DNA from 3 places in the Paenibacillus jiangxiensis genome. Region 3 is predicted to be linked to each of the others. Evidence: riboswitches for the same ligand, from Rfam matches in the RefSeq annotation. Region 3 holds a riboswitch; each other region holds the start of a gene.
What was found. A riboswitch is a leader RNA that binds a small molecule or an ion and turns the genes downstream of it on or off. The one in region 3 is predicted to bind cobalamin.

Region 1 (4,196 bases), on a different contig from region 3:
ATCGGAACCGTGGACTTGCCTCGCGGGTTCAGGGACAGCGAGCGTTCAAATGACTTCTGTACTGCCTCTGCCGTCACCGGATGCCCATTGTGGAAGGTTACCCCTTCGCGGATATGGAATAGCCAGGTCTTATCATCCAATCGCTCCCAGCGATCTGCGAGCTTGGGAACCATCTGCATCTTCTCATCGAACTGGATGAGCGTTTCACCGATGGCCGCGCGTGTCAACGTCCAGCCGTTCCATTCCTCTGCCGGATCAAGATTTGTCCCTAACCAGAACAATGCCACATTCAGGTGCTTGCCCGCAGTTGCTTCATTTCCTGCCGCAGCAGAACCCGCAGCTCCAGCAGCTTGTGTACTCTCTGCACCGCCAGAGCCGGAATTGCCCGCTGTTCCACCACATGCAGACAGCAGCAGCACCATGAACACCCATACAGTTATACTTCCAAATCGATTCGTGTAATAAGCATTGTTCCGCCTATTCATTATATCTCCTCCCATTCTAGCGCTTATGTCTGGGATCAAGCACGTCACGCAGGCTGTCCCCCAGCAGATTAAAGATCATGACCGTGCAAAAAATAGCAAGACCCGGATAAATCAGCAGCCAGGGTGCGGTCTGCATATATCTTCGTCCTTCGTTCAACAGCGCTCCCCACTCCGGCTCTGGCGGCTGTGCGCCGAGTCCGAGAAAGGACAAACCCGAGATGGACAATAACATGCCGCCGATATCCATCATTGCCATAACGATTAGCGGCGGCAGCACATTGGGCAGGATATAGCGCGCCAGAATACGGACAGGGCGTGCCCCGCCGAGCGCAGCGGCAGTGATATATTCCTTTTGCTTATGCTGAATGACCAGACTGCGCACCATGCGGGCATATTTGGCCCACCACACGACGGAGAGTGCCACTACGGTGTGAATCAGACCGGGACCAAGCATGCCCGCAACCGCAATGGCAAAAATAATTCCCGGAAACGCCATCAGTGTGTCCGCGAGCCGCATAAACACGCTATCCACCCATTTGCCCGCATAACCTGCCAGTACGCCAATCGTCACGCCAATCGCAGCAACAACCACGACTAAAACGAAGGTCATGAGCAAGGAGGTCCTTGCTCCGTACAGCACCCGTGACAGCACACAGCGTCCCAGTTGATCCGTTCCCAAGGGGTACTGCCTGTCCGGCGGCTGCAGCACCTTCGTGAAGTCCGTTGCAAGGGGATCATGTGGAGCCAATAAAGGGGCGAATATCGCCAGCATCAGCCATAGTCCGGCCAGTCCAAACCAGATGGAGAATAGCCGCTGCTGTATCCATAACTGTGCCAGCTGTTGTATCAGCATTCTCATCTACACGTCCTCTCCAAGTCTAAGCCGCGGGTCCCGTATATGAGTCCAAACGTCCACGACCAAGTTAATAGATACATAGATGACGGCCATCCAGATGACATAACCCTGAATCAGCGGATAATCGCGTGCGATGATCGCCTCCAGCGCCAGCTGACCCACGCCCGGCCAGCCGAACACACTCTCTATGATCGCTGCGCCGCCAAGTAAAGCGCCTGCAGACATCCCAAGCAGCGTCATTAGCGGCAGCAGCGCATTCGGCAGAACATACCGCAGCATGACCGTGCCCTCCCGCACACCACGCGCCCTGGCCCCGATCACATAATCCTGGGACATTTCCTCCAGCAGCACCGTGCGAATCTGCCCGCTATACTGCGCAATCAACGGCACAGCCAGCGTGCAGGCCGGGAGGATCAGGCTGCGGACTCCTGACCGTCCCATGACCGGCAGCAGCTGCAGCCTGACTGCGAAGAGCAGCATTAGCAGCAGTCCCAGCCAGAAGCTCGGCATGGACAGCCCTGCAAAGGAAAACACACGGATGAAATAGTCCTTCGCACGATTCGGCTGCTTTGCAGCTGTCATTCCCAGCGGAAAGGAGATCAGCACCACCAGCAGCAGAGCGGCACCGGCAAGTTCCAGCGTAGCAGGCATTCTGGACAGCAGGACCTCTGTCACCGGATATCCGTATTTATAGGACATGCCAAAATCACCGGTCAGCGCATGCAGGACCCATGAGCCATACCGAACAAGGAAAGGCTCGTCCAGCCCCAGCTCCGTCCGCACCTGTGCGACCAGTTCCTCTGAGGGAGTAACTCCTGTAGACATCAGCATCAATCGTGCAGGGTCACCCGGCGACAGGTAGGTGAGCAGGAAGGTCAGGAACGAAATGCCCAGCAGCACGGCGGCCAGTTGGAGCAATCTTTGGACAATATATCGGCTCACGCCATTCGCCGTCCTTTCCTGAGGGTAGTAAATACTGCTGCATAACAGCATGTTGAAAATATACAAGCAAAAAGAGCGACTTCTCCCGCATAAAAACGGAAAAAAGTCGCTCCAAATAGACTGATTTTCAATGAAAATCGGACTCTTGTAACACCTTCCTATCTCCCGTAGGCATTGCCGTGTTGTTGAACGGGCAGGTCTCCTGGCTCCAGAATCATCATCCTTGCAGCGGCCTTCCCGGGTTATAACCCAGTGACACTTGCTGCGACTCCTCTGTTACAGTGGCGGGACCGCGCCGGTATTGCACCGGACTTCCCTTTTAAGCAGCCATCCTTGTAGAGGGGGTTCAAAAAGTCATCTTTTGATCACGAAGTAAGTCAGGAAGCGGACTCGACATCGAATCTTGAATTCAGCCGGGACTAAGCGGATGCTTCCGAAGTATGTTTCCTGCGGAAACATTTCAGGTGCTCACGTACCCAACGTACGCTCCGCTCCTCAGTCCCTAGCTTCATTCAACCTTCTCGGTGCTAAAAACCTGACTTTTTGAACACTCACTTGTAGATGGGGCACCCAGTTCCATATATGATTGTTGATAATAAATGAAGCCATGATCAGCATGCTTGCATTACATAACACTGCGCATCCTCTTGGCATGCTCCTTCAGTATAACGGGCGTGCATGGAATGGGCAAAGCTTTTCTGCTTCTTTCAGCCTTTTAACCCAAGCTTGACCGTTTCGGTAAATTGATGCAGTCTGCGCAGACCCTCGTCAATCTCTTCCATCGTCAAGTTCCCATAGCCGAGAACCAGCCTGCCTGGGTAGGCGCCTTTGATTTTTGCATAGTCTTCAAAGGTGCCGATCTGCACGCCGTACGATTCCAGCTGGCGCCAATCGGCATCCCCATATTCCCCGGGAGGAAATGCGAGCTGTACGTGCATACCAGCCTCATCCCCCAAAATCCGGACTTCATCCTTAAACAGTTGACGAACCTTCTTTTCCAGAAAAATACGTTTCTTTCTATAGAGTGCCTTCATTTTGTGGATATGCCTTTCGAAATGGCCGTCATTTATGAAGCGGGCCAGGGCTGACTGGGTAAAACCGGAGGAAGTCAAATTCATATCGCACTTCGTTTGCAGCACCTGATCCATGATGGCTGGCGGCACGATCAGAAAGCCGATCCGCAGCGCCGGTGACAAGGTTTTGCTGAACGTGCCGGCATAAATCACCCGCGAGGGGGCCAGCGTCTGCAGGGGCGGAACAGGGTTCCCCTGATAGCGAAATTCGCTGTCATAATCGTCTTCCACAATATAATGTCCCGTCCTTTCGGCGAGTTCTACAGCTTCTTGCCTGCGTTGCAGGGAAAGAACACTGCCTGTCGGGAATTGGTGGGAAGGTGTGATAATGATGAATCCCTGGGGGGCCGTAGGAGGGATATCATTTATCACCAGCCCTTCACGATCCACTGAAACGGGATGAATATCATAGTTTAACCGCCCAAAAATATCGCCGGTAAACCCAATCGTTGGATCTTCAATATAAACCGTTTGAAATTGACCGGAGAAAGAGGAGGCAAGCAGCAGTATGCTGTTCGAGGTGCCTGAAGTGATGAGGATATCATCCGGGCTGCAGCGGATACCCTTGGCACGGTACACATAACGTGTTATAGCTTCCCTCAACGCTTTATTGCCCCGGCAATCGCCATAATCAAAAATGTGGTCCATTTCATAGCTCATGATTTCCCGTACATATTTACTCCATAGCCTGCGCGGAAAATGCCGCAAATCAGGAGCGCCCGGATCAAAATCAATTTCATGGATGACAGGAGCTTGGATGGCGGCCGCAGCCGCTTCTTGCGCAGTCAGCCGGACAGGCTCGTTTTGCACATTTTCGGCGATATAAGTGCCTGAGCCGGT
Region 2 (4,196 bases), on a different contig from region 3:
GAGCTTCTTGCTTCCCGTCTGAGTTTAGGCCGCTTTGGTTTGGGTAGGGGACCGAAGAAAATGGAGGCATAAGGAAGATAGCGTCCGGCCATGGATACCACGAACCAGGCAAGGGTCAGCGCCAGTATGAAGCCGCCTGCATACCAGAGATGGAGCAGCCAGGCCGTGCCGGTTTGCGGCGAGAAATGACGGTACAGCAGCAGAACGAGTGGGTGCAGCAAATACACGCCGAATGAAACCGAGCCCAGCTGCGCCAGCCCGCGCCCAAGGGCGAAACGCCCCTGATGGTATACCACGGAGGCGATTTGCAGCAGTACAAGTACGCTTAGCGAAGCGTAAATGTTGTACAGCAGCTCGTAAAGAAGCGAATTGTACAAAACACCGTTCAGACCGTCTCATACCAGATGTACACATGGGCCAGCCCTACCGCCAACCATAGAGTCCAGAGGAGGCCCCAGACAGCGATTCGTGTTCCTGAAGCATGTTCTTTGCGCACAATGAGCCATTGTTTGATTTTCGGATAGTAGATGCCGAGCGCAGAGCCGAGCATGTAATATGCCATGTAAGAAAGTACCCAGCTGCCGCGGTTCTCCACCTGAAAGTAATACTTGTTGGCGATCACAAAAGCCCACTGCAGCACAAAGCCAATCACAACCGTCCAGCTGCGCAATCTGCGAAACCTTTTGAACAGCCACAGGAACAGCGGGAACAGCAGATAAAACTGCGCATTTATAAATACAAAGTACAGATGGGTGTAGGCCTTGCCGGTAACAAGCTTGGTGAAGAAGGAGCGGATCAGTTCTCCCGCATCCATGCCGGGGCCTCCAGCGGATGCCTGCAGCAGGCCGAAATAAATCAAAGAAAAAACGAAATACGGCACCAGGATATACAACAGCCTTTGCTTATAAAAATGCTTGATCAAACTGCTGCTGAGCGGCCGGTCCAAATAGTTGTAAAAAAGCACAAATGCGCTAAGCGCAATAAACGTGGATGTTCCGAATTTCAGGAAGATGTTCAGAAAGTTATAGAAGAAATAATAGTGAGATCCAGTCAATTGCAGTGTGGCAGACGACGTAGAATGGACTATAATGACTCCCATAATCGCAAATGCCCTGACAACCTGCAGCTCAGGGACTTTTTCTTTCTTAGCAGTGCTCATACACGAATCATGTCCTTTCGGTTTCTAAGTGCCATTTCATTAAAACGCATTTTTCTGAAATGTAAGAAAGAATTTACTGGAAATTTGCTGAAAGGTTCTTTGTAGACCTAGATGGATATGCAACCGAAAATAAAGGCCGAAGACTTGACAACCAGTAGTTGAAAATTGGATTGACCATAAGTAAGGATACAAAATGTATTTAACGATATCGTATTCTATTTGTTTTGTAGGGAGGAGATGAGCAAAGCTGTACAACAGTCAGTTCAGTGAGTCCGTATAAATGCTCGTCATTCTGTCCCGGGTCCGTTATAATGGAAGCATCTCGCAGGTGCCCCGGCCGTAAGGCAGGGGTTAAAAGGGAATAGGGTGAAAATCCCTAGCGGTCGCGCCGCTGTAACCGGGGAGCCTCCTTCCATACATGTCACTCAGCATTACTGGGGAAGACGGAAGACAGGCGCCGATCCGGGAGCCAGAAGACCTGCCTGCAGGTTCGCATCAGCCCTTCGCGGTTAAGGAACGGTGTACATAATATGGAGATCGGGACCCGTATGTGGTCTGCGGTCTGTTCTCTTATGTACTCTTGCCCTCTGCCTTTTGCGGTCTGAGGGCTTTTTTGGGTCAACATGAAGCCGGACACGGAGAGGCTTATGCGAGATCACGGTGCATGGGAGAGGATATGAATGGAGCAAGTGGCAACGAAAAGAAGAGTGCTCGGCCAGGTTATGATCTGCAACGGCTGCTGCTGTGGTCGGACAGAGAAGGGAAAACCGGGCATCCCGCTCGACAGGCTGAAGAGCAGATGGAAGGAAGAGAAGCTGCTTAAGAGCATCCAGCTGACGGTAACCGGCTGTCTTGGTCCTTGCGATATTGCCAATGTCGTATCGATTCAGACGCCGGATGGTCCGGTGTGGTTCGGTGGTATTAAAGAGGAAGACCTTTATGATGAATTACTGGAATGGGCGATCGCCTCGCGGGATCAGGACAAGCTGCTGGAGCTGCCGGCCAATCTTCTGCCTTACCGGTTCGAGCGTTTTCAGTAAAGTAACAAAATATGAACAACACAAACCTGCCGCTTTAAGGTGGGTTTGTTGTGTTGGCTGGGACACGGTTTCAGCTTCGGGCATGATATCTTCTTTTTTATATATTTAATGAATGAAACGAGCCATAACTTGACAGCGTAAATAGGGAAGGGAATGACGGTACAACTAAAGCCGGATCAAAATCCTCTGTTTTAACCGAAACTTAGGTTTAAAGCGGGAAGTTTGTCGTAATGAACATACTCTTAATAAGAGAGGAGAAGTACTGTTGGAATCCATTTGGCTGGAGTATGCATGGGCATTACTGATTCTTATTGCATTGGAGGGTTTGCTATCGGCGGATAATGCCCTGGTGCTGGCGGTTATCGCAAAGCATTTACCGGAGGACCAGAAGAAGAAAGCCATCAATTATGGGATCATTATGGCTTTTGTTTTTCGCTTTGTCGCACTGTTTGCGATATCGTTTATTGCCAACGTCTGGCAAATACAGGCGATCGGGGCTGCTTATCTGCTATACCTGGGGTTAAAGCACATCATCAAAGCACGTTTCGGCAAGAAAAACGAGAATATTCGCGAGGACGTAAAGAAAGATGCGGCAGGAAAAGGCTTTTGGCCAACCGTAGGAAAAATTGCTATTGCGGATCTCGCCTTTGCGATTGATTCCATTCTTGCTGCAGTGGCTCTGGCACTGGGGCTTCCCGATTCACCGCTTGGGGATTTCGGTGGTATGGACGGCGGACAATTCATCGTTGTATTGCTTGGCGGAATCGCCGGGCTCGTCCTGATCAAATTCGCGGCCACATGGTTTGTAAAACTGCTCGCTCAACGGCCAGCACTGGAGACCACGGCTTATGCAATTGTGGCATGGGTCGGTGTCAAACTCGCCGTGATTACTCTGGCTCATGAAGATATTGGTGTGTTGGATCATCATTTCCCGCATAGTACAGGCTGGACCCTTGTCTTTTATGGTGTCTTGGTTGCGATAGCACTTCTCGGATGGTTTGCGCCATCGAATAAAAAACAGTCACAGACAGATCTGCCATAGATTCAACCTTTCGGTAAAGCGTTTGGCAGAATAAATTGCCCCTGTTATAATGAGTTCACATCCGTGCTGGTTCAGCGCGGATTTTTTTTGCAGCAAAGCTTCTTGCCATGCGACGAAATCACCTTGGATTTGGGCAAATTTCACGCGGTTTAGATCATCTGTTTTTCCCGGCTTCTGCATTAAAATTAGATCAAGCTAAAGAACGACGCCATGCTTGTAAAGCCACAAAAGAAATGGGCTAACATAGCAGCGGCGCCCACTTGATCTAACCGGGAGGACAGGTTATGACAAAGAAAAATATCCGCTGGATTTCGACTTCACAGCAGCATAGATGGATGGAGAAAGAGGCCTCTGAAGCCCCGGGCGTGTCCACCAATCTGGAGCTGACCGGGGAACTGTTTCAGGAAGTGGACGGTTTCGGAGGATGCTTCAACGAACTGGGATACGTGGCATTGCAGCATTTAAGTGATGAAGACCGCAGACAGGTCTTTCACTCGCTGTTCCATCCGGAGGGAGAGCACCGGTTCAGCATCTGCAGGCTGCCCATCGGTGCAAGTGATTACGCACTGGAATGGTACAGCCATAACGAAACGGACGGCGACCTGACGATGGAGCATTTCTCCATTGAACGGGATCGTAAATATCTCATTCCATATATTAAAGAAGCGATGCAATTCAATCCGGACCTGAAGCTTTTTGCCTCTCCATGGAGCCCGCCGACGTGGATGAAATCTCCCAGAGCCTATAATTACGGAACACTCCGCTGGGAAAAGGATATTTTGCAAGCATATGCGCTCTATTTTGTGAAATTTGTGCAGGCTTATCAGGAAGAAGGCATTACCATCCACCAGATTCATGTGCAAAATGAGGTCATTGCAGACCAGAAGTTTCCGTCCTGTGTCTGGACTGGCGAGCAATTAAAGGAGTTTATCCGCGATTATCTGGGCCCTGCTTT
Region 3 (4,196 bases):
ATGGAACGTGGTGACCACGTCCACGCAGGAAGCGGCCCGCAATTTCTCCGCACAAGACCACCTGGAGCACAGCCTGCGGTATGAGCGCGCAGCTGAATTCGTAGAGGTTGTGAAAGGACTGTGGGACAGCTGGGAACAGGACCCATACATTGTAAACAAGGAGACCGGGGAATACATCGACAAGCGCAAAGTACATGAGCTGAATCATAAGGGCAAGTATTTCTCCGTCAAGGGTCCGCTCAATGTAAGCCAGAGTCCGCAAGGTCATCCTGTCATCATTCAGGCGGGTTCATCCGGCCCCGGTCAGGAATTGGCCGCACTGATTGGAGAGGTGGTATTTACTGCGCAGCAGAGCTATGAGGATGCACAGAATTTCTATAGCAGCTTGAAAGAATTGCTTCCGAAATATGGCCGGTTGCCGGAGCATCTTCATATTCTTCCCGGGTTGTTCCCTGTCATTGGAGCAACGGAGAAGGAGGCCAGGGAGAGATACGAGGAATTGCAAAGCTTTATTGATGATTCCCGGGCCTATGATACTTTGGAGGAACGCTTTGAATATGATCTGCGCGGTTACTCCCTGGATGATCCCGTTCCGGATATCCCGGAGTCGAGCGGCCGCAAGAGCAGGCCTCAGCTGCTGATGAAGCTTGCCAGGGACAAGGGGCTGACCTTGCGTCAATTGTTCCGTGAGGTAGCGGGAGCACGCGGACACCGGATCGTGGTTGGGACGCCAATTCAATTGGCTGACCATATTCAGCAGTGGTTCGAAGGTTATGCGGCTGACGGCTTCAATATTATGCCTCCTTATATGCCGGGCGGATTTGATGATTTTGTTGACGGGGTCATTCCTGAGCTGCAGAACCGCGGACTGTTCCGGACCGAATACGAAGGGAGCACGCTGCGGGAGCATCTCGGTTTACCTGTGCCCGCGAACCGTCATTCAACCGTGTCCACCTCATAAAATATTAGGAGAGAAGAAAATGTCCGATATCGATAACATTTTTCAAGGATTGCCGACGACATGCATTTCGGATGTCCTGGGTGGATTGACGAATCTGGATTATGCCATCAAACCCATCGATCATCAGCACAAGATCGCCGGGAGGGCATTTACGGTAAGTATTCCTGCCGGGGACAATCTCGCCGTTCTGCGGGGGATTCGGGAGGCCCGGCCGGGAGATATTCTTGTCATCGCCGCACAGGGGGACACACGCCGCGCTGTCGCGGGAGATTTCGTCGTGGGACTCGCTCAGACCTTCCAGCTTCAGGGATTGGTGGTTGACGGTGTCATTCGGGATATTGAAGGGATCCGCAGCTTGAATTTCCCTGTCTTCAGCAAAGGAGCAACGATCGCCTCAGGCAATAAATACGGAGGTGGGCATACCAATATCCCGGTCTCTGCAGGAGGGGTTAGCATCCGGCCAGGGGACTGGATTATCGGGGATATCGATGGCGTAGTTGCGGTTCCTGAGGAGCAGGCTCAAGCTGTGGCAAAGGCAGCCAGAAACAAGCTGAACCAGGATGAAGAACGAAGTTTGGCTATTTGTGGAGACCAAGCTTCAGCCAGACTTTATTTGGACAAAGTGCTTGGAACCATTCCGAATCCCGGTTAATCCATATATCCTATACAGATTATAAGAAAGCCTTTCTTGGAAATGAGGCGCGAGCAGCCGTTCCGAAGGAAGGCTTCTTGTTTTGCCCATGATTGCAGAAGCCGCTCTCATTACAAAAGTCAATTGATTTGAGGCAAAGAAAGTGCCGCACTTCAATGGACAACCGCTTCTATACATGCTACCATTATATTGATTTTTTATATTATATTTTAAAAGAGCAGGTGACGAGGTGTGTGAAAACGCAGCCTTGTCTTAAAAGGGAAGCCGGTGCAAATCCGGCACGGTCCCGCCACTGTAAGCGAGGAGCCGGTCTGCAAGTTCATGGTCACTGTCGTTGTTCGATGGGAAGACCGCAGACGGCGAAGATCCGCAAGTCAGGAGACCTGCCTGCTTCTTGTATTGTCACAAACCTACGCGGATAGGGGGTGGCCGGCACGGTTCACGATGATGTCGTCGGGCTTTTCTTACTGCTGCTTTCATTTCCTGGCAAGGTGATGAAACTGGCAGGCTGGAAACGGCCCTGCGCTTTTCACTGATCCAGTACAGGCACTCTCATAAACTTGAGGGTGCTTTTTTGCTGTGCATTCTTATAATCTCCTTTTTAGCACAAAGGAAGGAAAGGAGTTCAATGAACGAACAACAAAATGGAGGACTCGGGGCTAAACCGGCATGGTTTGTGGTTCATTTGTTCGCATGGACGGTTGTTCTGACCGCTTCCATTACCATCGCTGTTATGCTTGGACCCGTACAGATTCATCCTGTACAGGTGTGGAACATCGCCTTTTCCCATCTTCCTCTCCTGGATAGCTGGATGGATGGATCGTGGACGAAAGCGCAGGAGCATATTGTGTGGAATATCCGATTCCCCAGAGTTCTGCTGGGCGCTGTCATTGGAGCCGGATTGGCTGTTGCAGGAGCCGCTATTCAAGCACTGACACGAAACTCGCTGGCTGATCCCTACATCCTGGGCGTTTCTTCAGGAGCATCCACAGCGGCGGTGCTTGTGATTATTTTCGGCGCCTTCCGCTTTCTCGGGATATACGCGTTGCCTCTTTCTGCATTTGCAGGCTCACTGCTTGCTATGGTGCTCGTGTTCGTACTGGCCAAGGTCGGTGGAGAGATTTCAACAACGAGATTGCTGCTGTCCGGTATTGTCACTTCCATGATGCTGTCAGCCGCCACCAACTTTATCGTTACATTGGCCCCCCATGCGGACGGTATCCGCTCCGCAATGTACTGGATGATGGGCAGTCTGACCGGTGCGAAATGGGAGCATCTGACCGTCCCGGCCCTTATCGTTGCTGTGGGAGCTGCACTGCTATTGTCCCTGCACCGTTCGCTGAATTCCCTGCTGATGGGGGAGGAGGCGGCAGTGACGTTGGGAGTCAACATTGCCGCTTTTCGTATTTTACTCGTCGTTATTGCAGCCCTGGTGACAGGCACGATTGTCTCTGTAAGCGGTTCTATCGGCTTCGTCGGGTTGATGATTCCACACATCGCGAGGATGATGACCGGTTCAGATCACCGCCGGGTACTGCCGTTAAGCATGCTGTTTGGCGCGATATTCATGATCTGGGCTGATGTGGCCGCACGGCTTGTGCTGGCACCGGAGGAGCTGCCGATTGGTATCGTTACAGCCTTATGCGGAGGGCCGTTCTTCATCTGGCTGCTGCGCAGAAGTACATACTCATTTGGTGGGGGGGACGGTAAATGAATGTGTCGGTTGAAGAAGTCTCCTACAGTGTGCAGGATAAACAACTGATTGATTCAGTTTTGCTGCATGTACGGAAGGGCGAGCTTGTCGGGCTGATTGGGCCAAACGGCAGCGGGAAATCAACTCTTCTGAAAAATATTTACCGTGTCCTGCAGCCCGATTCCGGCCGGATTTCGATTGACGGACAGAATTTGCATTCCATATCGCATAAAGAGACAGCCCGGCAGATCGCAGTAGTCAGCCAGGAAGCGCCGGTCGCCTTCGATTTCTCCGTCAAGGACATGGTCATGATGGGGCGTAATCCTCATAAAAAGTGGTATCAGCCGGATAGCGGGGAGGATCTGAGGCTGGTGGAGCAGGCGCTGGAACGTGTCGGATTACTGCAGGACGCGGGCCGCAGCTTCTCAACCCTATCGGGTGGAGAAAAGCAGCGTGTTTTTATCGCGCGGGCGCTTGCACAACAGGCCAAATTTCTCATCCTGGACGAGCCTACCAATCATCTGGATATCAAGCATCAGCTGCAAATCATGGATCTGGTAAAAGGGCTTAACATCACTTCATTGGCGGCTCTGCATGATCTCAACATCGCGGCCTGCTACTGTGACCGCCTGGTTGTCATGAAGGATGGTAAGGTGATTGTAACCGGGACACCGGAGGAAATCCTCACGCCCAGGCTGCTGTTTGCCATTTTTGAAGTAGCGACTGAAGTCGTCAGGCATCCAATGACAGGCAAACCATCCATAACATTTCTGCCAGAGATGAGTGAAATGGAAAATATCAGTCCAAATGATTGGACAAGCGGAGGAAGCCATGATTAAGTTTAATAGATTATTCAGACTGTGCATGGTTGGCACAGCGTTGATTTGCCT

Region 1: it holds a riboswitch for cobalamin, as region 3 does, so the genes downstream of both, nikB (nickel ABC transporter permease) here and ACI1P2_RS05215 (FecCD family ABC transporter permease) in region 3, are expected to answer to the same signal.
Region 2: it holds a riboswitch for cobalamin, as region 3 does, so the genes downstream of both, ACI1P2_RS09845 ((2Fe-2S) ferredoxin domain-containing protein) here and ACI1P2_RS05215 (FecCD family ABC transporter permease) in region 3, are expected to answer to the same signal.

Annotation. Positions count from the first base shown of each region.
Region 1 covers NZ_JBJURI010000018.1:80,007-84,202, reverse strand. Annotated here, with positions in the region: gene ACI1P2_RS17775 (ABC transporter substrate-binding protein) at 1-485, opposite strand, end outside; gene nikC (nickel transporter permease) at 502-1,344, opposite strand; gene nikB (nickel ABC transporter permease) at 1,345-2,283, opposite strand; cobalamin riboswitch at 2,459-2,629, opposite strand; gene pdxR (MocR-like pyridoxine biosynthesis transcription factor PdxR) at 2,991-4,196, opposite strand, start outside.
Region 2 covers NZ_JBJURI010000008.1:9,566-13,761, forward strand. Annotated here, with positions in the region: gene ACI1P2_RS09835 (hypothetical protein) at 1-377, opposite strand, end outside; gene ACI1P2_RS09840 (acyltransferase) at 386-1,159, opposite strand; cobalamin riboswitch at 1,469-1,659, shown strand; gene ACI1P2_RS09845 ((2Fe-2S) ferredoxin domain-containing protein) at 1,840-2,199, shown strand; gene ACI1P2_RS09850 (TerC family protein) at 2,465-3,241, shown strand; gene ACI1P2_RS09855 (hypothetical protein) at 3,221-3,421, opposite strand; gene ACI1P2_RS09860 (glycoside hydrolase family 30 protein) at 3,577-4,196, shown strand, end outside.
Region 3 covers NZ_JBJURI010000004.1:27,522-31,717, forward strand. Annotated here, with positions in the region: gene ACI1P2_RS05205 (LLM class flavin-dependent oxidoreductase) at 1-961, shown strand, start outside; gene ACI1P2_RS05210 (RraA family protein) at 981-1,613, shown strand; cobalamin riboswitch at 1,816-2,018, shown strand; gene ACI1P2_RS05215 (FecCD family ABC transporter permease) at 2,242-3,327, shown strand; gene ACI1P2_RS05220 (ABC transporter ATP-binding protein) at 3,324-4,145, shown strand; gene ACI1P2_RS05225 (ABC transporter substrate-binding protein) at 4,138-4,196, shown strand, end outside.